DNA from 3 places in the Stenotrophomonas sp. CFBP8980 genome. Region 3 is predicted to be linked to each of the others. Evidence: predicted binding sites of a transcription regulator. Region 3 holds the regulator's gene; each other region holds the start of a gene.
What was found. Region 3 encodes FliA, which starts transcription of late flagellar genes. Its sites were predicted from a motif close to TAAAGTTTNNCNNNCNNNGGCCGATAA; they were not measured.
Positions count from the first base shown of each region.

Region 1: a site for FliA is predicted at 4,665-4,691, ahead of SOM47_RS10330 (methyl-accepting chemotaxis protein). Genes of this name have one in related genera too.
Region 2: a site for FliA is predicted at 5,496-5,522, ahead of SOM47_RS02125 (GGDEF domain-containing protein). Genes of this name have one in related genera too.

Region 1 covers NZ_JAXCXF010000004.1:27,620-35,445, forward strand. The annotation lists gene clpA (ATP-dependent Clp protease ATP-binding subunit ClpA) at 1-1,142, opposite strand, end outside; gene clpS (ATP-dependent Clp protease adapter ClpS) at 1,465-1,791, opposite strand; gene SOM47_RS10310 (hypothetical protein) at 1,888-2,361, shown strand; gene SOM47_RS10315 (NUDIX hydrolase) at 2,363-2,824, shown strand; gene mnmA (tRNA 2-thiouridine(34) synthase MnmA) at 2,821-3,960, shown strand; gene hflD (high frequency lysogenization protein HflD) at 3,957-4,571, shown strand; gene SOM47_RS10330 (methyl-accepting chemotaxis protein) at 4,720-5,910, shown strand; gene SOM47_RS10335 (hypothetical protein) at 6,013-6,222, shown strand; gene SOM47_RS10340 (bifunctional diguanylate cyclase/phosphodiesterase) at 6,323-7,826, opposite strand, start outside.
Region 2 covers NZ_JAXCXF010000001.1:444,107-451,932, forward strand. The annotation lists gene SOM47_RS02110 (phosphoglycerol transferase I) at 1-841, opposite strand, end outside; gene SOM47_RS02115 (ABC1 kinase family protein) at 1,075-2,715, opposite strand; gene SOM47_RS02120 (DUF808 domain-containing protein) at 2,904-3,845, shown strand; gene SOM47_RS02125 (GGDEF domain-containing protein) at 3,929-5,458, opposite strand; gene SOM47_RS02130 (Rossmann-fold NAD(P)-binding domain-containing protein) at 5,571-6,203, shown strand; gene SOM47_RS02135 (helix-turn-helix transcriptional regulator) at 6,214-6,921, shown strand; gene SOM47_RS02140 (VOC family protein) at 6,979-7,368, shown strand; gene SOM47_RS02145 (dihydrolipoamide acetyltransferase family protein) at 7,474-7,826, opposite strand, start outside.
Region 3 covers NZ_JAXCXF010000012.1:6,805-14,630, forward strand. The annotation lists gene flhA (flagellar biosynthesis protein FlhA) at 1-1,191, shown strand, start outside; gene flhF (flagellar biosynthesis GTPase FlhF) at 1,341-3,161, shown strand; gene SOM47_RS17395 (MinD/ParA family ATP-binding protein) at 3,148-4,035, shown strand; gene SOM47_RS17400 (RNA polymerase sigma factor FliA) at 4,032-4,775, shown strand; gene cheY (chemotaxis response regulator CheY) at 4,797-5,189, shown strand; gene SOM47_RS17410 (protein phosphatase CheZ) at 5,189-5,827, shown strand; gene SOM47_RS17415 (chemotaxis protein CheA) at 5,830-7,674, shown strand; gene SOM47_RS17420 (flagellar motor protein) at 7,751-7,826, shown strand, end outside.

The DNA of each region.
Region 1 (7,826 bases), on a different contig from region 3:
AGCGCATCGTCGGCATAGGTCACGCCGTGGTGCGCTTCGTACTTAGGCTTGAGTCCCTGCAGGATCTCGTAGGTTTCGCCCACGGTCGGCTCGACGATGTCGATCTTCTGGAAGCGCCGCGCCAGCGCGCGGTCCTTTTCGAAGATGCCGCGGTATTCCTGGAAGGTGGTCGAGCCGATGCAGCGCAGATCACCGGAGGCCAGCGCCGGCTTGATCAGGTTGGAGGCATCCATCGTACCGCCGGACGCCGATCCGGCACCGATGATGGTGTGGATCTCGTCGATGAACAGCACCGCGTTGGGCACCTTCTTCAGCGAGGTCAGCACGCCCTTCAGGCGTTTTTCGAAGTCGCCGCGGTACTTGGTGCCGGCGACCAGCGCGCCCAGGTCCAGCGAGTAGATGACCGCATCGGCGAGCACCTCCGGCACGGATCCTTCGACGATACGGCGGGCCAGGCCCTCGGCGATGGCGGTCTTGCCGACGCCGGCTTCGCCGACATACAGCGGATTGTTCTTGCGGCGGCGGCACAGCACCTGGATGGTGCGCTCGATCTCGTCGGCACGGCCCACCAGCGGATCGATCCGGCCGTTGCGGGCCTGCTCGTTGAGGTTGCTGGCGAACTCGGCCAGCGCATCGCCCTTGCCCTCGCCTTCCCCGCCTTCGGCACGGCCCTCGGGATCGGCCGGCGAGGACGGCTCGCCTTCCTCGCCGAGCTTGGCGATACCGTGGGAGAGGTAATTGACTACGTCCAGCCGGGTGACATCCTGCTGGTTGAGGTAATAGACCGCGTGCGAATCCTTCTCGCCGAAGATCGCCACCAGCACGTTGGCGCCGGTGACCTCCTTCTTGCCGGAGGACTGCACGTGGTAGACCGCGCGCTGCAACACGCGCTGGAAGCCCAGGGTCGGCTGGGTGTCGCGCCCATCGTCTTCGGCAAGCCGCGAGACGGACGCCTCGATGGCCTGCTCCAGCTCCTGGCGCAGGCGCTCGGGCTCGGCCCCGCAGGCCTTCAGGACGGCCTGGGCCGAGGGATTGTCCAGCAGCGCCAGCAACAGGTGCTCGACGGTCATGAATTCATGCCGCGCTTCCCGTGCCCGCTTGTAGCACTGGCCAATGGTGTGTTCGAGGTCTTTGCTGAACATGCTCTACTCCGGCGGCAGTTGAAGACAATATGCGGCCTGACCACACGTTTTCCATCACCCTAGCGGAACTGCCCGTTCATACGGCGTTAGCATCCCGTCGCGCGTCCGGCGAAGGTGATTCCACCATAACCTAAACCGATTTCCCGGCGGGCACGGCCTGCCCGCCCTGAACCACCCATGATGAGGCGATCCACGGCCAGTCGCGCCGCAAACCAAGGGAGGAGAGGCGCATTGCTGCCGCCAACTGCGTCGTCGGCGGAAAGCCCGATCGTGCCGTACATGGAACGCACCGGACTACCACGCTGCGGTCATGCCCGCCTGATCAGGCCTTTTCCATCGTGCAGAGCAACGGATGCTGGTTCATCCGGGCATATTCATTGACCTGCGCCACTTTGGTTTCGGCCACCTCGCGGGTGAACACACCGCAGACGCCGCGGCCCCGGGTGTGCACATGGAGCATCACCTGCGTCGCGCGGTCCAGGTCCAGGTTGAAGAACTGCTGCAGTACATCGACCACGAAATCCATCGGGGTGTAGTCATCGTTCAACAGCATGACCTGGTAGAACGGCGGGGGGGCGACCTCCGGGCGTGCCGGCTCAAGCAGCACGCCATGGTCGGAATGGGATTCGTGGGAAGTGTCGCGAGGCATCCGCTTATTATAGTGGCTGCCTTGGCCGGATTGGACGGCAAGCCGACGCGCCTTCACAATCTGCGCGACTCCCCGCACTACCTTCACAGGATTCTCATGGAAAGGACGCTTCGCTTCGCCCTGCTGCTGGCTGTCGCCGCAGCGGCGGCCCCCTCCTTCGCCGCCGAGCCGGACAAGGCCATCGGACGCCATCTCGACAAACTGGGCTATCCCTACGAGATCGACGAGGACGGCGACTACCGCATGGTGTTCGACATGGAAGGCGAGCGCACCCAGCTGGTCTATGTACGCTCGGTGGTGGAAGAGTTCGGCAGCCAGCATGTGCGCGAAATCTGGTCGCCCGGCTACCAGGCCAACGCCGACCAGTTCCCGGTGGCGGTGGCCAACCGCCTGCTTGAAGATGCGCAGGATGCGAAAATGGGCGGCTGGGTGAAGCAGGACAAGGTCGCCATGTTCGTGGTGAAAGTGGATGCCGATGCCTCTTCCGAAGCGTTGGACGATGCCATCGAGGCCGCCAGCCGGACCGCCGATGCGATGGAACTGGAACTGACCAAGCAGGACGAATACTGAAGTGAATGCTGCTGCGCCGCGCTGGGCACCCCGCGTCACCGTTGCCACCGTGGTGGTCGACGAGGGCAGGCTGTTACTCGTCGAAGAACGCATCGATGGTGAGCTGGTGCTCAACCAGCCCGCCGGCCACCTGGAACCGGGTGAGTCGCTGGCCGAGGCCGCGCTGCGCGAGACGCGCGAAGAAACCGGCTGGGAGGTCGAACTGACCGCGTTCATCGGCACCTACCAGTGGACCGCTCCGGATGGCACGCCGTTCCTGCGCTTCAGCTATGCCGCGCGCCCGCTCCGGCACGATCCGCTGCGCCCGCTGGATACCGGTATCGAACGCGCACTGTGGCTGCAGCCCGGCGAGCTGCTGGCCGCGCGCCAGCGGCTGCGCAGCCCGCTGGTCTGGCAGGTGGTGGCCGACTTCCTCGCCGGCCAGCGCCATCCCCTCTCCTTGGTCAAGGAGGTCGCTCCATGAGCGCGCCACGGATCATGGTCGGCGTGTCCGGCGGCGTGGACTCTTCAGTTGCCGCCTGGCGTCTGGTGCAGCAGGGCGAGCCGGTGGCCGGACTGTTCATGCAGAACTGGGCCGATGATGGCAGCGGCGAATGCCGCGCCGAGGATGATCGCCGCGACGCGGTGGCGGTGTGCGGACTGCTCGGCATCCCGTTCCACTTCCGCGACTTTTCCAGCGAGTACTGGAAAGGCGTGTTCGAACACTTCCTGGCCGAGTATGCGGCCGGACGCACCCCCAACCCGGATGTGCTGTGCAACCGCGAAGTGAAGTTCAAACACTTCCTGGATGCCGCCCGCGAGCTGGGCGCCGAGCGCATCGCCACCGGCCACTACGCGCGGATCGCCCGCGACGGCAACCAGTGGCTGCTGCTGCGCGGCGCCGACCGCAGCAAGGACCAGAGCTATTTCCTGCACCAGCTGGGCCAGGCACAGCTGTCGGCAACCTTGTTCCCGATCGGCGACCTGAACAAAAGCGACCTGCGCCGGATGGCGCGTGACGCCAACCTGCCGACGCATGCCAAGAAGGACTCCACCGGCATCTGCTTCATCGGCGAACGTGATTTCCGCGAGTTCCTCGGCCAGTACCTGCCCGCACGCCGGGGCCGCATCGTGGACCCGGACGGGGCGGAGATCGCCGAGCACCCCGGGGTGTTCTACTTCACCCTGGGCCAGCGCGAAGGGCTGAACATCGGCGGGGTCCGTGGTCGCTCGGCGGCGCCGTGGTACGTGGTGGGCAAGGACGTGGCCTCCAACACGCTGTATGTCGACCAGGACCGCGAAAGCCGCTGGTTGATGTCCACCGAGCTGGTCAGCGAAAGCGCGCACTGGATCGCCGGTGCGCCGCCCGCCACCCGCTTCGAGTGCACCGCCCAGACCCGCTACCGCCAGCCCGATGAGGCCTGTACGGTCCAGGTGCGCGATGATGGCAGCCTGCATGTCCGCTTCCCCACTCCCCAGCGGGCGGTCACCCCCGGCCAGTCGCTGGTGTTGTACCAGGGCGATGTCTGCCTCGGTGGTGCGGTGATCGCCGCCACCGACGCGCCGCTTGAACAGCGGTTGCGCCCTACTCCTTCTCCTTTCGAGGTACCTGCTGCATGAGTTTCACTGTCGACGACCGCGTACTGGCCTTGGCCGGCATAGCACAGGCCCTGCAACAGGTCCGCCGCATCGCCGATACCGGCCACTCCGAAGCGGGTGCGGTGCGCACCGCCATGGACAGCGTGTTCCGCATCGACGCCGCATCACCGCAGGACGTGTACGGCGACCGCGAATCGCTGAAGCCGGGCCTGCGCCTGCTGCACAACTACTTCCGCAACCAGGGCCAGGACCCGATCCTGCCCAAGCTGGCACTGGCGGTGCTGCAGCTGGAGCGCCGCTTCGTGCGCGAGCCGGACACCATCGCCAAGGTCACCGCCGGCATCGAGCGCGCCAGCCGCCAGGGCCGTGAGCTGGGCGACAGCGGGCACCCGGACGTGCTGGCCACGCTGGGCGGCGTCTATGCCGACACCATCAGCCACCTCAAGCCGCGGGTCATGGTGCAGGGCAATCCGCATTACCTGGGCCAGGCCGGGGTGGTGGCCGAAATCCGCGCGCTGCTGCTGGCGGCGGTGCGCTCGGCGGTGCTGTGGCGCCAGCTGGGTGGCAGCTACTGGGATTTCCTGCTGGCTCGCAAGGCGATGGTGGAAGCGGTGGACCGCGCGCTGCGCTGAGCCGCACGGCGAGCGCAGCGGCGGCAGCACGGTAGCGCCGAGCCATGCTCGGCGAGCGCAGCGGCGAACCAAACGCAGATGCAACATCGGCGTTAAAGAGAACCGGGGTACGGCCGATACTGCATTTGTGACTCTCCCGGGAACGTCCATGTACTCTCGCACCATCATCCGTCTGGCCGCACCGTTGGTGCTGACCCTGCTTCTGCCCCTCGCCTTTGCTCTGGAGTGGCCTGCGGCCCTGCGCTGGGCGATCCTTACCACGATGACGCTGAGCTGGCTCGGCCACGCCTGGTGGAGCACCCGTGCTCCGGTCGGGCGTTCGCCGGAACAGGCCCGCATCCTGCGCGAGCAGGACCAGCTGCTGACCGAACTGCGCAACTTCGTCGGCAATGAAATCGACGGCTCGCGCAGCGAAGTCGAGCGCGCCCGCGACCTGATCCGCCAGGCGGTGTCCGGCCTGGGCGGCAGCTTCGAAGCGATGAACCGCAAGTCCCGCCAGCAGAGCCAGGCATTGGCCCGCATCGTCGACCGCACCGGTGAAGACGGTTCGGCCGGACTGGACGTGGCGCGCTTCGCCCAGCACGCCAGCCACCAGATGGAACAGCTGGTGGAAGCGCTGGAACAGGTCAGCGGCCAGAGCAGCAACACCGTGCAGCACATCGACCAGATGGCGCAGCACCTGGATGGCATCTTCGCGCTTCTGGAAGACGTCAAGTCGATCGCCGACCAGACCAACCTGCTGGCACTGAACGCGGCCATCGAAGCGGCCCGTGCCGGTGAAGCCGGCCGCGGCTTCGCCGTGGTGGCCGACGAGGTGCGCAATCTGTCCGAGCGTTCGACCACGTTCAACGAGCAGATCCGCAAGCTGGCCCACAGCTCCAAGGACGCCATCGCCAAGGTCCGCGAGACGGTCACCCACATGGCCTCGCGCGACATGGATCGTTCCCGCGAAGCCCGCATGGAAGCCGCTTCCATGGTCGACAACGTGGCGCAGATCAACGCCTCACTGGGCGATGGAATGCGCGAAGTGTCCGAGTGCGCCCGCGCCATCGACGGCAGCGTGGCCGAAGCGGTGCGTGCCCTGCAGTTCGAAGACATCGCCACCCAGGCACTGGGCGGCGTGCATGTCCACCTGGACCGCCTGACCTCGATCAACCGCGAAGCGCTGGCCCTGCAGGAGCTGCTGCATCGCCATGGCGGCGCGGCCGACGAAGAAATGGTCACCGCCCTGGCCCGCACCGGCAATCGCCTGCGTGACCTGCGCAGCGAATGGGAACGCCCGCCGCACAAGCCGGTCACCCAGCAGAGCATGGGTGCCGGAACGGTGGAATTGTTCTGATCCCGCGTGGTGCTTGACGCCCCAGGTGAACCCCAAAGCCCCGGCACTGCCGGGGCTTTGTCGTGCCCGGCGCCGGCCGCGCACGCATGCGCCGCTGGCACCATGCCGCAAGCGCAGACACCGCGCCAGCAACTGCAGCAACTTGAGGTCCTGGCGCAGGCAGAGCTGGCGCAGCTGGAGCTGACGGCCGGCAGGCAGGCGGCCAAGCGACACAGCCTTGAGCAGGCCAGCCTGTGCTGGGACCTGGGGCTGGATGCAAGGGACCTGGCGCCTGCCGGCGCAGGTCACGCATCGGGGGCAACGGTGCGCTGACGCGCTCGGCAGGCCGCCACGAAGGGTGAGTCCGGAGCAACATGCGGGCGACGATCATCAGCCCCGGTAACGGGCGCCGCATGCGCGACGCCCACCGTGTTCAGCCCGCCAGCACCGCAGCGGTGTCCCGCATCGATGCCCCGGTGGCTGCATCGCGCAGCCAGTGCGCCAGCTCGCGCGGCACCAGCGGCCGCGAATACAGGTAGCCCTGGATCTCGTCACAGCCCTGGCGGCGCAGCAGGTCTTCTTCCTGCTCCGTTTCCACCCCTTCGGCCACGACCTTCATACCCAGCGCGTGGCCCAGGTGGACGATCGCCTGGGTGACTTCGGCGGTACCGGCATCTTCCAGCATGCCCTGCACGAAGCTGCGGTCGATCTTCAGCCGACCGACCGGGAACCGGTTGAGGTAGTGCAGGTTGGAGAATCCGGTGCCGAAGTCGTCCACCGCCAGCGGCACACTGTGCCGCTCGAATACGTCGAAACAGTGCCGCAGCACTTCGGTGTCACGGATCAGCGCCGACTCGGTGAGCTCCAGCTCCATCCGGGTCGGCGACAGGCCATGCGCGTGGCAGACCTCGATCACCCGCTCGGCGAATCCCCGCTCGCGCAGCTGCACCGCCGAGACGTTCACCGCGATCCGGTCAAACAGCAGGCCCGCACGGTCCCAGGCCGAGGCCTGTCGACAGGCTTCGTTGAGTACCCAGTCGCCGACGCGCACGATCTCGCCGCACTTCTCCGCGATGGGGATGAACTCGGCCGGGCTGCAGTAGCCCAGGCCGGGGCGGTGCCAGCGCAGAAGCGCCTCGATAGCGGGCGGCTGCCCGGGTTGGGCATGCATCAGCGGCTGGTAGACCAGGCTGAACTCTTCACGCTCGATGGCCCCGTGCAGGGCGTGTTCGATATCCAGCCTGCGCTGGATCCGGCTGAGCGCATCCTGGCTGTAGTACTGGTAGGTATTGCGGCCCGCCTCTTTTGCCGCGTGCATGGCCGCATCGGCGGCACGCAGCAGGGAATCGAAATCTTCGCGGCCGTCTTCCAGCATCGCGATGCCGACGCTGGCGCCGACCTTCAGCAGGTCCTGCCCGCGATGCAGCGGCTCGGCCAACGAGGCGATCAGCTTGCGCGCCACGTGCCCGGCGTCTTCGGCTTCGGCCAGGTCACGCAGCACGACGATGAATTCATCGCCGTTGAAACGCCCGAACAGGTCGCTGTTGCGCAGGTTCTGGTGCAGTCGGCTTGCCGCTGCCTTGAGCAGGGTATCGCCGGTGGCATGCCCGAAGCTGTCGTTGATGGTCTTGAAGCCGTCCAGGTCGATGAACAGCATCGCCAGCGGCGTACCGCGACCACGCGCCTCTTCGATCGCATCAGTGGTCTGCTCGCGCAGCAGCATGCGGTTGGGCAGCCCGGTCAGCAGGTCGTAGTGGGCCAGCAGCTCGATGCGTTCATTGGCCTCGCGTTCGCGGGTGATGTCACGGAACAGCACCACGAACCGCGGGGGCAGACCGTCACGGCGGTCCAGTTCGATCAACACCTGCACCCAGACGCGCATGCCGGATTGCCGGTAGAAGCACAGGTCCAGTTGTTCGGGCAGGCCGCCGGCGGCG
Region 2 (7,826 bases), on a different contig from region 3:
GATCATGCACTTCATCGAAACCGTGGCTGGCCAGGAACTGGCCTTTGCCGGCGAACTGCCCGTTGGCGCCGCCGAGATAATGATTGGTGTAACCCTGCTGCTTCAGGTAATCCCCCAGGCACACCGCCTTGGGGAGGAAGCTGCCCATGCGGTCCATGCTGTTTTCATCGCCCTGGGCGGTGGTCAGCGGCACGCCGCACATCGAGGAGACCAGTCCGGCGATGGTCCAGCCGCTGCCTTCCGGTGAATCCAGCCCACGCACGTCGAGCGAGCGCGCCGCCAACTTGCTGAGGTTGGGCATCAGGCCGGGGAAGACCTTCTCGTCCAGATAAGTACGTTCCAGGCTTTCGCCGTAGATCCACACGATGTTGCGCGGACGTTGCAACGGCTGCGTGGGCACCTGGTACTCGGGCGCGATCCTGGCAAAATCCACGGGGCGCAGCTGGTAATACAGGCGCTGGCCATCGGCGAACAGCGGGCTGATGAATACCGCCAGCAGCCACACGCCGGCAAAGCCAACAAACAGTGCCCGGCCATTGCCTGGGCGCTGCCAGCGCTTGATGCGCACCAGCGCCAACGGAAGCAGTGACACCAGCAGCAGTGCGACATAGCCGGCGATGACACGCTTGAAATCCGAAACACCCGCGCCTTCCATGTCGGCGCCGAGGTGGTACAACGTGGCCGCATTCAGGCCGTCGCCGGACAGCTGGTCGATCACCCACCAGCTGCTCAATGCGACCAGCAGCATCGAAAGCAGCCCGGCCTTCCACCACAACCATTTGCTGGAAACCAGCAACAGCCAGGCAAGCACGAACAGCGTAAGCAACAGAATCCAGAGCATGGGCGTATTCGGCAGTGACGGAGGTGTTGATGGACGTCGTACCGACGCGTGTCCATCCGACCGGAACTGCCAAGCACATCTGCATGACAGCCCGATGACCGGATCATGCCTGCACGAACCTGACTGAAATGTTTGTTGAAAACGACGACCGCTGCGATGCCGTCAGCTTTGTGCAGCGTGCGTGAATGCGTAGTGTCGAGCACGGCGTGTGTCGAGCAGGCTCGACACGACGCTTACCGGTGGCCGCGCTCTTCGCGGGCGCGTGCGCGGCGGTCGAACAACAGCGCGCTGGTGATGATGCCGAGGCCGAGGAATACGCCGATGAGCATCAATATCATCGCAATGGCGGGATAACCGAACAGGTGCACGCCGTTGTCCACCTTCATCATCAGCGCCGACGCCAGGATCAGCGCGGCAGTGACGATGCCGGCAGACACGCGGTTGGCGATCTTCTGCAGGTTCTCCATCAGCCGCGATTCTTCCAGCCCGGTCACCTTCATCTGCAGGCGGTTCTCTGCCAACAGCGCCAGGATGTCGGTCATCTTGCGCGGACCGACCCGCAGCAGTTCCTGCACTTCCATCGCTTCGCTGGCCAGGTTGGCCGCCGACAGCGATTTCTTCAGGCGCGCACGCATCACGTGTTGCAACTGCTTTTCCACGGTGCGCCGCGTATCCAGCGTCGGCGACAACAGCCGGCACACGGTCTCCAGGTTCAACAGCGCCTTGCCGATCAGGCTCAGCTCCGGCGGCGTGCGCAGGCCGCTGGCGGTGGCGATGCGCACCATGTCCAACACCACGCGACCTTCGGAGTAATGGTTGCTGGCGGCGTAGCGCGCGATCATCTGGCCGGTCTCGCGCAGGTAACGCTCTTCTTCGAAGGATTCCAGCCGCGTGCTGATGGCGATGATCTCATCGGCCACCTCCTCACCCCGTCCATCCACGGCAGCGAACAGCACCTTCAGCAGGCGCTCGCGCAGCCGCGGTGGCATGTGCGCGACCATGCCCAGATCGAAGATCGCCAGGCGTCCGTCATCGGTGACGCGCAGGTTGCCGGGGTGTGGATCGGCATGGATTTCGCCATGCACGAAGATCTGGTCCAGGTAACCGCGGATCAACGCGGCCGCCAGAGGATCCATCGATTGTTCGGTGCGGCGGATGTCCGGGATCATGTCCACGCGCACACCATCGGCCAGCTGCATGGTCAGCACGCGATGGCTGCAGTAGTCCCACACCGGCTGCGGCACCCACAGTGGCTTGAACGGACGCAGGTGCCGGCCGAAGCGCTGCAGGTTCTCCGCTTCGGCCTGGTAGTCCAGCTCCTGCATCAGCGTCTTGGCGAACTCGTTGAGCCAGTCGCGCAGGCGCACCCGGCGGCCGACCTGGGTCAGGTGGTCGGCGGCCAGCGCGAAGCTGCGCAGTGCTTCCAGGTCCGAACGCAGCTGCGCGGCAACCTCCGGCTTCTGTACCTTCACCGCCACTTGGCGGCCGTCGCGCAGGGTGGCACGGTGGACCTGGGCGATCGATGCACAGCCCAGCGGCACCGGATCGAAGCTGGCGAACAGGGTGGATACCGGGGCGCCCAGCTCCTTTTCGATGATGGTGTGGATGCGTTCGACCGGGATCGGCGCGACGTTCTCCTGCATCCGTTCCAGCGCCGTGGCGAACTCCACCGGCACCATGTCCGGACGGGTGGACAGCATCTGGCCAAGCTTGACGAAGGTCGGGCCGAGCGATTCCAGATCGGTGACGAACTGCTCCGGGTTGCCGTCCGGCGGCACGTCGGGGGCGCCGGCAGCTTCGAGGTTCATCCCGGAGAAAACGCCGGAATTGCGATAGCGCATCAGCAGGCGGAGGATCTGGCTGCGACGGTTCATGCCGGTGATCAGGGGCGGGTTGGCGGGCGCGGAAGACGGGTTGTTCAAGCAGGACTCCGCGACGGTACGGGAGGCCCAGTGTGGCCGCGCCCAGGTGGTGGAGTGGTGAATCCGGAAGCCGTCTTTCAGGATTCACGTCTTTTCGGTCAGAATCCAGCCTCGACCCTTCCTCCCAACATGGACCTTTCATGGCCGGCGCCAGCCTGTTCACCCTGCTCGACGACATCGCCACCCTGCTGGACGATGTGGCGGTCCTGACCAAGGTCGCGGCAAAGAAGACCGCCGGCGTGCTGGGCGATGACCTGGCGCTCAACGCGCAGCAGGTCACCGGCATGAGCGCCAACCGCGAACTGCCGGTGATCTGGGCGGTGGCCAAGGGGTCGCTGGTGAACAAGGTGATCCTGGTGCCGGCGGCGCTGGCGATCAGCGCGCTGGAAGCCTGGCTGAAGTCGCGCGGCTACAACGTGCCGCTGATCGTGCCGCTGATGATGCTGGGCGGTGCTTTCCTTTGCTACGAAGGCGTGGAGAAGCTGGCCCATCGGTTCCTGCATCCGGCCGAAGAAGATGAGGCCAAGCAGGCCGAGCGGCGCCAGGCATTGGCCGATGAGCAGGTGGACATGGTCGCTTTCGAGAAGGACAAGATCAAAGGCGCGATCCGGACCGATTTCATCCTTTCGGCCGAGGTGATCGTGCTGACCCTGGGCGTGGTGGTCACCTCCGGCGCGGCATTCACCCAGCAGCTGCTGACCCTGAGCGTGGTGGCCGTGGCGATGACCGTCTTCGTCTACGGGCTGGTGGCCGGCATCGTCAAGATCGATGACGCCGGGCTGTACCTGACCAGGAAGGGCGGCGCGGTAGCGGCCTTCGGGCGCGGCATGGTCGCCAGTGCGCCATGGTTGATGAAGTTCCTGTCCATTGCCGGCACTGCCGCGATGTTCCTGGTCGGTGGTGGCATCCTGGTGCACAACGTGCCGGCGCTGCACCACTGGGTGCTGGAGCACGGCGGTGAAGGGCAATGGGCGTGGCTGGTGAATGCGCTGGTGAACGTGGGCGTGGGCCTGGCGATCGGTGCGCTGGTGCTGGGCGCGGTGATGCTGGTGCAGAAGCTGCGCGGCAAGCCGGCGCACTGACGGGTGTTGACGGCCGCTGGCCGTCAACACGGAAAGCCTGACGGCCACCGGCCGTCACTACCGGGCCAGCGGCGGCAGTACCGTCAGCCGGCCTGCACGCGGTTGCGGCCCAGCCGCTTGGCCGCGTACAACGCTTCGTCGGCACGTCGCAGCAGCGACTCTGCGGTATCGCCGGCGCTCCACTGCGCCAACCCGGCGCTGAAATGCACCGGAACGCGCTGGTCCTGCACGTTCAATACGCGCTGGGCGAATGAACGCTGCAGGCGGTGCAGGGTCGACATGCTGTCCGCACCCGGGGTATCCGGCATGACCAGCACGAACTCGTCGCCGCCGAGCCGTGCCACGCTGTCGCTGGCGCGCAGCAGCAACTGGCAGACACTGACGAAATGCTTGAGCACGGCGTCGCCACCGGCGTGCCCGAACTGCGAGTTGGTCTGGCTGAACTCGTCCAGATCGATCACCGCGACCGCCAGCGCACTGCCTGCCCGGCCCGAACGTGCCAGTTCGGACTGCAGCAGCTCGTCCAGTCCGCGGCGGTTGAGCGCGCCGGTCAGCGGGTCGGTACGGACCAGGTCGGTCACCTCGCGCAGGTCCTGTTCCAGCTGGGCGATGCGCTGTTCGGCCACTTCCACTTCCAGCCGCGCGTTGGCCAGGTGGTCACGTGCCTGCGCAGCCTGCTGCTGCACCCGGCCGGTGTCCTGCAGCACGCCCTGCAGCAGCTGGTTGAGGTCGGCGATGCTGCGTGCTTCGCGCAGCGCCAGGGCATAGCTGCTGATGCGGTCGTGGTACTCGCCGGTGCTGTTGGCCATGCCGTCCAGCTGCTGCACGAAGTCGCCCATCAGCCCGCGCATGGCAGCCTTGGATTCGCTGATGCCCTGCTTGAGCAGGCCTTGCTTGTAGATCACCTGGCGCAGTTCACTGCGGGTCCGTTCGACCGCCGCGGTATCCAACGGACCGGACAACAACTGACGCACGGCATCGATCTGCCCGTGCAGCCAGGCACCGTCGTCGAGCAGCTCGCTGATGTTTTCCAGCAGCAGGTCGAACAGGCCCAGCAACAGCTCGTCCCGTTCCTGCCAGGCCTCGCTGCGCACGCCGATCTGGTGACCCAGTTCGCGCTGGCCCTGTTCCAGCGCATCCAGCGGCTGGCCGGGCTGCCATTGCTTCCAGGCGGCTGCCTGCGCCACGGCCTGCTCACGCAGCTGCGGATCGTGCTGCAGCAGGCCGGCCACGGTGATGCCCAGCACCTGGCGCAGCTGTTCGCGCAGGCGATCGCCGTCGGGCGGCGCATCCGGGGCATGCAGTTCGATGGTGCGGATGTACTTGTCGATCAGCTGGCGCATCGCGCGGCCGTAGCGCGGCCAGTCCGCATCGGCCTGCGCCGACTGCAGGCGGTCGCCCATGTCGCCGAGCTCGCCGGGCAGGGTCGCCATGCCATCGGCGAAGGCCGCCAGCAGGGATTCCGGGTGTGCGGCGTGCGCGAACAGCTGCTGCAGGCTGAGCCCGTTGCCACCGCGGGTCACCGCGCGGGGACCGTCGCCGCCCGCACGGACCAGCGCCAGCGGTCCAGGCTGGGTGCCGGGGGCGGGGCGGGAATCGCGGCGGTCCGTCATGCGGGGTGTCCGGGGAGAGGCAAAGGCTGGTGACAGCATATCGGCGCGGCCGACGTTGGCTTTATACCTGCCCAGCGTTCACGATGGGGAAAATCAGCCAGGGGAGAAGGCGATGCGGGTGATGTTGCTGGGCGCGACCGGACTTGTAGGGGGCCAGGTACTGGCGTTAATGCTGGAGGATATGCGCTGCACGGAGTTGGTCGCACCAAGCCGGCGGCCGCTGCCGGTGACCGCGCCCAAGCTGGACAACCCGGTGCTCGATTTCGAGCACCTGCCAGGCACCGCGCCGTGGTGGGCGGTGGATGCGGTGATCTGCGCGCTGGGCAGCACGATGGCCCAGGCCGGCAGCCGCGAAGCCTTCAAGCGCATCGACCACGACTACCCGTTGACCTTCGCCGGGCAGGCCCATGCCCACGGCGCGGGCACCTTCGTGCTGAACTCCGCAGCGGGCGCGGATGCGGGATCGCGGATCTTCTACAACCGGGTCAAGGGCGCGCTCGAACAGGACCTGCGCGGACTGGATTTCGATTCGTTGACGCTGGTGCGGCCGGGGCTGATTGGTGGCCAGCGTGCGCACAAACGCACTGGCGAACACCTGGCGCTGCAGGTGCTGGGCGTGCTGGGTCCGCTGTTGCCGCGCGGCTGGCGGATCAATCCGGCGGAGAACATCGCCGCCGCGCTGGTGGATGCTGCGTTGGAGCCACTGCCCGGCGAACACGTGGTCAGCGCGGCGCAGTTGGCCTGAGCACGGCCTGATGTCCCGCTCGCTGCGCTTGAACCGGCTGCTGCAACTGTTGCGCCGCCACCGACGGCCGGTGCGCGGCCAGCTGCTGGCCGATACGCTGGGTATCAGCCTGCGCACGCTGTACCGCGACATCGCCACCCTGCAGCAGCAGGGCGCGGACCTGCGTGGGGAGGCGGGCATCGGCTACGTGCTGCAGCCCGGCGATACGTTGCCGCCGCTGACCCTGCCGCCGGAAGAGATTGATGCACTGGTGCTTGGCCTGCGCTGGGTGGCCTCGCGTACCGATCCCGCACTGGCCGAAGCGGCGCGCGATGCGCTGGCCCGTATCGGCCACGCCCTGCCTGCCGACCGCCGGCTGCAGCTGCAGACCAGCGGCCTGCGGGTTGGTCCCGCGCGACCCCTGGAGGCGGCCGTTGCCGCATCGCTGCAGGTGGTCCGCGAAGCCATCGGCTCGCAGCGGCGCGTGGACATCGACTACCGCGACCTGGCCGGGCATCGCAGCCAGCGGACGGTGTGGCCGTTCGCGCTGGCCTACTTCGACGAGGTGCCGATGCTGGCGGCATGGTGCGAACTGCGCGGCGGCTTCCGCCATTTCCGGCTGGACCGCATCGATTCGGCGCAGTCGCAGGACAAGCGCTATCCCACCGCACGCAGCACGCTGCTCAGGCGCTGGCAGCGCGAGCAGGGCATTACCCCCGACTGGCTGCCACCCTGCTGACCGGAACTGTCAGCAGGGTGGCAGCAGGATGGATGCTCTTCCCAGCGAGAGATACCCATGTTCAAGCCCGACGCCGTCATGCAGTACGTACGTGATGTCCGCCTCAGCGCCGCTTTCTATGCCGGCATCATGGGCCGGCCGGCAAGCCAGCTCGCGCCCGGATTCGCCTTGTTCGTGGTACCCGGAGCGCCTGCACTCGGTCTGTGGGAGCGCGACGGGGTACAGCCGGAGGCGCTGGGCGCGCCCGGTGCGTGCGAACTGACCATGGTCGTGGACAGTCCCGCCGCCGTGGAACGCATGCATGCGGAGTGGACGGCGCTCGGCGTGGAGATCGCGCAGGCGCCGGTGACCCTGGCCTTCGGCCATACCTTCGTTGGCCTGGATCCGGATGGACACCGGCTGCGCGTGCACAGCCGCGCCGAGGACCTGCCGCCGCGAGAGGCATGAATTGAAAAGGGTCGGATCGCCTGGCGGCAGCCCGGCGATCCGACCCTTGGTTGACGGCCAGCGGCCGTCACTACTCTCTGACGGCCAGCGGCCGTCACTACCGCGTCAGTTGGCCAGGGCCAGGTCGTCCATCATCGCGCGCAGGAAGCGGGCGGCTTCGCCGCCGGTGGCCACGCGGTGGTCGAAGGTGACCGACAGCGGGATCACCTTGTGCGATTCCACGCCGCCCATCACCGGGGTCATCTGGTAGCGGGCACGCCCGGCACCGACGATGGCCACGCACGGCGGCACCACCACCGGGGTGGCGTAGCGTCCGGCGAACATGCCGAAGTTGGACAGCGATATCGTGTAGCCACTCAGTTCCGAGGCGGCGATCGAACGCGCTTCGACCTGCTCACGCAGGCGGTTGACGCCTTCGCGGATCCCACGCGCATCCAGCATGTCGGCGTTGCGCAGGG
Region 3 (7,826 bases):
CCGGGCATGCCCAACGTCGCCTTCCTGACGCTGGCCGCGATCCTCGGCTTCCTGGCCTGGAAAGCCTGGAAGAAAAGCCAGGCGGCGCTGGACCCGGCGACCACTGCATCGGCTGCCCCGCCGATGGATGCGCTCGGTCGTCCGGCGGCCCCGGCACCGACGGCCGAACTGACCTGGGACGAGCTGCGCCCGGTCGATCCGCTGGGACTGGAAGTCGGCTACCGGTTGATCCCGCTGGTGGATGCCGCCCAAGGGGGTGAACTGATGGCGCGCATCAAGGGCGTGCGCCGCAAGCTGACCCAGGACATCGGCTTCCTGATTCCTTCCGTACACATCCGCGACAACCTGGAACTGCCCGCCACCGCTTACCGGCTGCTGATCCACGGCGTGCCGGTGGCCACCGCCGAAATCCATCCGGACCGAGAGCTTGCGCTGGATCCGGGCAGCGCGCTGGGCCAGTTGGACGGCATCGCCGGCAAGGATCCCGCCTTCGGGCTGGATGCCACCTGGATCCAGCCACACCAACGCGCCCACGCTGAAACGATGGGCTACACCGTGGTCGATCCGGCCACCGTGGTCGCCACCCATCTTTCGCACCTGATCCGCGAACACGCCCCGGAACTGCTGGGACACGAAGAAGTACAGCAGCTGCTGGCCAACCTGGCCAAGAGCGCACCCAAACTGGTGGAAGACCTGACCCCCAAGGCGCTGCCGCTGTCGATCGTGGTGCGCGTGCTGCAGAACCTGCTGGTCGAACGCATCCCGGTGCGCCAGCTGCGCAAGATCGCCGAAGCGCTGGTGGAGACGGCGCCGTCCAGCCAGGACCCGGCCGCGCTCACCGCGGCGGTACGCAACACGCTGGGCCGTTTCATCGTGCAGGAGATCGCCGGGATGTCCGCCGAGCTGCCGGTGTTCACCCTCAACCCACAATTGGAACGCGTCTTGCAGGAGTCCACGCAGGGCAACGGCGCTGCGCTGGAACCCGGACTCGCCGAACGGCTGCACCAGAGCCTTGCCGACTGTGTCAGCAAGCAGGAAGCCCGCAGCGAGCCCGCCGTGGTGCTGGTACCCGGCCCGGTCCGTGCCGCGTTGGCACGACTGGTCCGCCACAGTGTTCCTGCGCTGTCGGTGCTGGCCTACAGCGAAGTCCCGGAGGACAAGCGCTTGAAGCTGGTAGGCACCATCAGCTGAGACGCGGTTCCACCCGGTGGCGGAAAGCCGGCAGCAGCGCCATTGCAACGTCTTGAACCACCCATTACCGAAGGGGACCCCGCACCGTGCTGACCACCGACCACCCGCGATCCCCTGCCCCTGAAACGAATCCGTCCCGGTACCCCAGCATGAAAATCAAACGATTCGTCGCCGCCGACATGCGCTCGGCCATGAACCTGGTACGCAAGGAACACGGCCCCGATGCGGTGATCCTGTCCAACCGGCGGATCGAAGAAGGCGTGGAAATCGTGGCCGCCGCGCACTACGACGAAAGCGTGGTGCAGCGTGCACTGGAAACCGCACGCAAGGACAGCGCACCGGCACCTGCGCCGGCACCCCGCCCGCGCACCGCGGCCGACGCGATGATTGCGGCGATGACCCGCCGCCGCACCCCGGAACAGGACGTCGAGCCGGTTGCGGCCACCACCTCGGCCGTCGCCGCGCTGGCGCGTGCTGCGGTCGGCGCCACCGGCCGCACCCTCAACAGCGCTGATGAAGGCGTGCCGCGTCGTGGCAGCGAAGGCTTCGCTGCCACCCTGGCGCGTGCCGCCGGTGGCCTCGCCCGATTCCCGTCGCCGCCCGCCGTCAACGAACCGTCGCTGCCCGAGCAGATCTTCGCCCCCTTCGTGCAGCCGCCGGCCGACGCGCCGCGGGTATCGCCCAGCCGCCCTGCCGCTGCGCTGCCGCGCGCCTGGGTGGAGGACGAAACCTTCGATGTCGCAGTGCCGGCAGTAGCCGTTGAACCGCGCGTTCCGGCGCCGGTTCTGCGCGCACCGGCGGTGCTGCCGCCGCCGCTGCCGATGGCCTTCGCCGCACAGGTGCCGGAGCTGACCGAGGCCGGTAGCGCCGAGCCATGCTCGGCGGAATCTACCCGTCCACGGCCCGCTTCGCTCGCCGACCAGGGGTCGGCGCTACCCCTGGCCGTCAGCGCCGAGCCCCGCTCAGCGGAATCCGCATCCGTTCCCGCCCTCCAGTTGGCCGAAATCGTGCCGCCGGCGCCGCCGGTGGTTGCGCCGCCTACTCTCACCGTCATCGCCCGCGACGACGAAGAGATGCGCCACCTGCGCAATGAAGTGGCCGGCATGCGCCAGGTCATCGAACGCGAGATGCACCGCTTCACCGATGAACGCCTGCGCGGCAACCCGGTGCGTGCCACCGCGCTGGACCTGATGGACGAATACGGCTTCGACGCCGGGATCGCCCGCGACGTGGTGCTGCAGATCCCGCTGGATACCGAAGCCCACCGCGGCCGCGGCCTGATGCTGGGCCTGCTGTCGCGCAAGCTGCCGATTTCCCCGGTCGACCCGCTGGAAGCCGGCGGCGTGATCGCGCTGGTCGGCCCCACCGGCGCCGGCAAGACCACCACCATCGCCAAGCTGGCCTCGCGCTTTGCAGAAGCCCACGCCCCGCGCGACGTCGCGCTGGTCACCACCGATACCGCCCGCATCGGCGCCCGCGAGCAGCTGTACGGCTTCGGCCGCCAGCTCGGAATCGCCGTGCACGAAGCCAACAGCGGCACCGACCTGGACCAGCTGCTTGAGCGCTTGAAGGACTACAAGCTGGTGCTGATCGATACCGCCGGCGTCGGCCCGCGCGACCGCACCCTGGCCTCGCAGCTGCAGTGGCTGCGCGCCGCCCCCCAGGTCAGCACCCTGCTGGTGCTGCCGGCCAACACCAGTTTCGGCGACATGGACGAAGTGGTGCGCCGCTTCAGTGCCGCCAACCTGCAGGGCGTGGTGCTGAGCAAGCTGGATGAAACCGGCCGCTTCGGCACCGCGCTGTCGGTGGCCGTCGACCACCGCCTGCCGATCACCTGGGTGACCGACGGCCAGGACGTTCCCGAAGACCTGCACCGGGCCAGTGCAGCCAATCTTGTACTTCGCCTTGAAGATTTGCGCCGCGCGGCCGATATGCCCTGCAACCCGGAGTTGAACCATGCCGTCGCGTGAATACGCCAAGCTGACCACCGCCTTTCCGTTGTCGGCCACCCGCAGCCAGCCGCTGGGCCCGGTCCGCACCATCGCCGTCACCGGCGGCAAGGGCGGCGTGGGCAAAACGAACGTTTCGGCCAACATGGCCGTGGCGCTCGCGGGCATGGGCAAACGCACGCTGCTGCTGGACGCCGACCTGGGCCTGGCCAACATCGACGTGATCCTGGGCCTGAAGCCGGAGTTCACCCTGGCCGACCTGATCGCCGGGCGCTGCACGCTGGAAGAGGTGATCATCGAAGGCCCCAACGGCGTGCTGGTGGTACCGGCCGCGTCCGGTCGCCGGCACATGGCCGAACTGGCCCCGGCCGAACATGTCGGCCTGGTCAATGTGTTCTCCGAACTGGAGCGCGACCTGGATGTCATGGTGGTAGACACCGCCGCCGGCATCACCGATGGCGTGCTGACGTTCTGCCAGGCTGCCCAGGACACCGTGGTGGTGGTCTGTGACGAGCCGGCGTCGATCACCGATGCCTACGCCCTGATCAAGGTGTTGTCGCGCGAACGCGGCGTGGACCGGATCCAGGTGGTGGCCAACATGGTGCGCGACTCCAACGAAGGCCGCGTGCTGTACGAAAAGCTGAGCCGGGTCTGCGAAAAGTTCCTCGCCGATGTTTCGCTGAACTACCTCGGCTGCGTGCCGCAGGACGACTGGCTGCGCCTTTCGGTGCAGCGCCAGCAGCCGGTGGTGAAAGCCTACCCGTCCAGCCCCTCGGCGCTGGCGATCAACGAGATCGCCCGCCGTACCGCACGCTGGCAGGCGCCCACCGAGCCGCGCGGCGGCGTGGAGTTCTTCCTAGAACGCATCCTCAAGCAGCGCGGGGTGGTGGCATGAAAGGCGCAGCGCAGTACCGCGAAGTACAGCGCACCGCGGCCACCGAATGCATCAACCAGCATTCGGACCTGGTGCGGCGCATCGCCCATCACCTGGCCGCCCGGCTGCCGGCCAGCGTGGAGGTCGATGACCTGATCCAGGCCGGCATGATGGGGCTGATCGAAGCCTCGCGCAGCTATGATGCCGACCAGGGCGCATCGTTCGAAACCTATGCCTCGATCCGCATCCGCGGCTCGATGATCGACGAAATCCGCCGTGGTGACTGGGTACCGCGATCGGTGCATCGCCGTGCGCGTGACGCCGCCGCGACCATCCGCCGGCTGGAACAGGCCAGCGGCCGCGCTGCATCAGCCACCGAAGTTGCTGCGGCGATGGACATCCCGCTGCCGGACTACCTTCGGCTGATGGAAGATGCCTCGCGCGGCCAGGTGCTGAGCCTGGAGTCACGGATCGAGGACCAGGGCGAGCTGGACACCATTGCCCAGGGCGGTCCGACCCCGCAGCAGGTACTAGAACGCAGCCAGTTCGGAAGCGAACTGGGCAAGGCCATCGGCCACCTGCCCGAGCGTGAGCAGCTGGTGCTGTCGCTGTATTACGAACAGGAACTCAACCTTAAAGAGATCGGCGCAGTGCTCGGCGTGAGCGAGTCGCGGGTCTGCCAGATCCATGGCCAGGCGGTATTGCGCCTGCGTGGCCGACTGAAAACCTTCGAGGCCGTTGACGCGGGCCTGGAAGCGTAAGTACCCAAGAGGAATCAAGCTTTGAACAAGAACATGCGCATCCTGATCGTCGACGACTTTTCGACCATGCGTCGCATCGTCAAGAACCTGCTCGGCGACCTCGGCTTCACCAACACCGCCGAAGCTGAAGATGGGCATGCCGCACTGGCGATGCTGCAGAGCCAGTCGTTCGATTTCGTGGTGACCGACTGGAACATGCCGGTGATGACCGGTATCGAGCTGCTCAAGGCGATCCGGGCAGATGCACGCCTGAAGACCCTGCCGGTGCTGATGGTCACCGCCGAAGCCAAGCGCGAACAGATCATCGAAGCGGCCCAGGCCGGCGTCAACGGTTACATCATCAAGCCGTTCACTGCACTGACCCTGCAGGAAAAGCTCGGCAAGATCTTCGAACGCCTGGCGGCGAGCGCCTGATGGCCGCTGTCATGGATGCAGCGATGGACAAGGCCTGGCTGGTACAGCGGCTGCAGGAAGCGCTTGCCGCGCTGGAAGCGGGCGATGAAACCGGCTGGCGCGTGCAGATCGATGCCCTCGCCGCCGCACGTACCCAGCCCATGATGGCCGGCCTGTCACGGCTGGCGCGCGAGCTGGGCCAGGCACTGGGCGAACTGCCCACCGTCACCACCGATGCCGGTGAGCTGGACGACGCCTGCGCCCGCCTGGATCACGTGGTGACGATGACCGAACAGGCCACCCACCGCACCCTGGACCTGACTGAAGAATGCCGTGCACTCACCGCACGCCTGGGGGAAGAGGCCTTGCCGCTGCTGGAGCAGCAGCAGGCGCTGGAGCGCATCCGCCACAACCTGACCGAGATCGCCCTGACCCAGAGCTACCAGGACCTGACCGGGCAGATCATCCGCCGCGTGGTCGGCATCGTGCGCCGCGTGCATGAAGGCTTCGGGGCACTGGGCCTGCCGCCGGAACTGCAGGCGCAGCGCCAGCAGGGCCGTCATGAGCCGGCACTGGCCGGTCCTGCGGTGCACGGCGTGGACCGCCATGCGGTGTCCCAGCACGATGCCGACGACCTGCTGTCCGACCTGGGGCTCTGAAGATGAGTGGAATCGCCGACGACATCGCTGCCGACTTCATCATCGAGGCGCAGGAAATCCTTGATCGTCTCGGCGAGCAGCTGGTCACCCTGGAACAGGACCCGCAGGACAGCCCGCAGCTCAATGCGGTGTTCCGCGGTTACCATACGCTGAAAGGCGGCGCAGGCTTCCTTGGCATCACCGCCATGGTCGAACTGTGCCACGCCGCGGAAGAAACCCTCGGCCTGGTGCGTGCCGGCCAGGCCACGCTGCAGCCGCACCATTTCGATGCCGGCCAGCAGTCGCTGGACTACCTGCAGGCGATGCTGGATTCGGTTTCGGCCGGCGAAGAGCCCGGCCATGCGCCACCGGAGCTGATCGCCCAGTTCGATGTCGGCGCGGCTCCGGCCAGCACGTCCGCGGCTGCAAGCGGCGATCCATCGCTGATCAGCGATGACGAATTCGAAGCCCTGCTTGACCAGCTGCATGGTGGCGGCGCACCGACCGCGGTGGCACCCAAGGCCGCCGATGCGATGATCAGCGAAGACGAGTTCGAAGCCCTGCTCGACCAGCTGCACGGCGGTGCCGTGCCCGGCGCCCAGGCCGTTTCTCCGGTGACTCCTGCGCCCGTTCCCGCCAAGCCCGCCCCGCCCGCCGCCCGTGCACCGGCAGCCAGTGCCGCCGCCCCGCCCAAGCCGGCCAAGCCGCTGGCCGAAGCCGAGCAGACCGTGCGCGTGGACACCAAGCGGCTGGACGCCATCGTCAACCTGATCGGCGAGCTGGTGCTCTCACGCAACCGGCTCAAGACGCTGCGCGCGCGTCTGCGTGATGAAGAACTCGACCGCGCCGTCTCCACCCTGGACATCGCCACCGCGCGGCTGCAGTCGGCGGTGATGCGTACCCGCATGCAGCCGGTGGGCAAGGTGTTCTCACGCTTCCCCAAGGTCGCCCGCGACGTCGCCCGCTCGCTGAGCAAGGAAGTCGAACTGGAGCTGGTCGGCGCGGAAACCGAGCTGGACCGGAACCTGGTGGAAGCACTGGCCGACCCGCTGGTGCACCTGGTGCGCAATGCCATCGACCACGGCGTGGAAATGCCGGACCTGCGCGAAGCCCAGGGCAAGCCGCGCAGCGGCCACGTGCGGCTTTCAGCGCAGCAGGAAGGCGACTATGTCAGCATTGAAGTACAGGATGACGGCGCCGGCATCGATCCGGAAAAGCTGCGCGCCAAGGCCCGCGAGAAGGGTCTGATCGATCCTGAAGCCGCTGCCCGCCTGAGCAGCGAAGAATGCCTGCACCTGGTGTTCCTCCCCGGCTTCTCCACCAAGGCCCAGGTCACCGACATTTCCGGTCGCGGCGTTGGCATGGACGTGGTGCAGTCGCGCATCCGCGAACTGAGTGGGCAGATCCAGATCCAGTCCGAGCTGGGCCGTGGCAGCCGCTTCATGATCCGCGTACCGCTCACCCTGGCGATCCTGCCGACCCTGCTGGTGCAAGCCGGCGAGGATGTCTACGCCTTGCCGCTGGCCCGCGTGCTGGAGGTGCTGCATGCACCGGCCACCTCGCTGGGCTGGTTCGATGGCCGTGCGGTGCTCGACCGTCGCTCGCACACCCTGGCCCTGGTGGACCTGCGCCAGTGGCTGGACGTGGAGCCGATGCAGTCCAATCTGCTGACCATCGTGGTGCTGCAGGCGGGCGAAGCACGCTTCGGGCTGGTCGTGGACCAGGTGCGCGGCCGCGAAGAAGTGGTCATCAAGCCCTTGCCGAAGGCGCTGCGCGGACTGCGCGGCTATGCCGGCGCCACCCTGATCGGCGACGGTCGGATGGCGCTGATCCTCGATGTCGACGGGCTTCGCAGCCCGCACGACTGATCAAAAACTGTGACGTCGGTCGGCACGCTGCCGGCCGCCAGCTCAAGTCACACCGCTACGGGCCGATAACCGATCCATGGACAGACTCAGCCTCATAGGACTCTTCCTCGCCTTGGCATCACTGGTCGGGGGCAGCATCCTCAAGGGCGCTG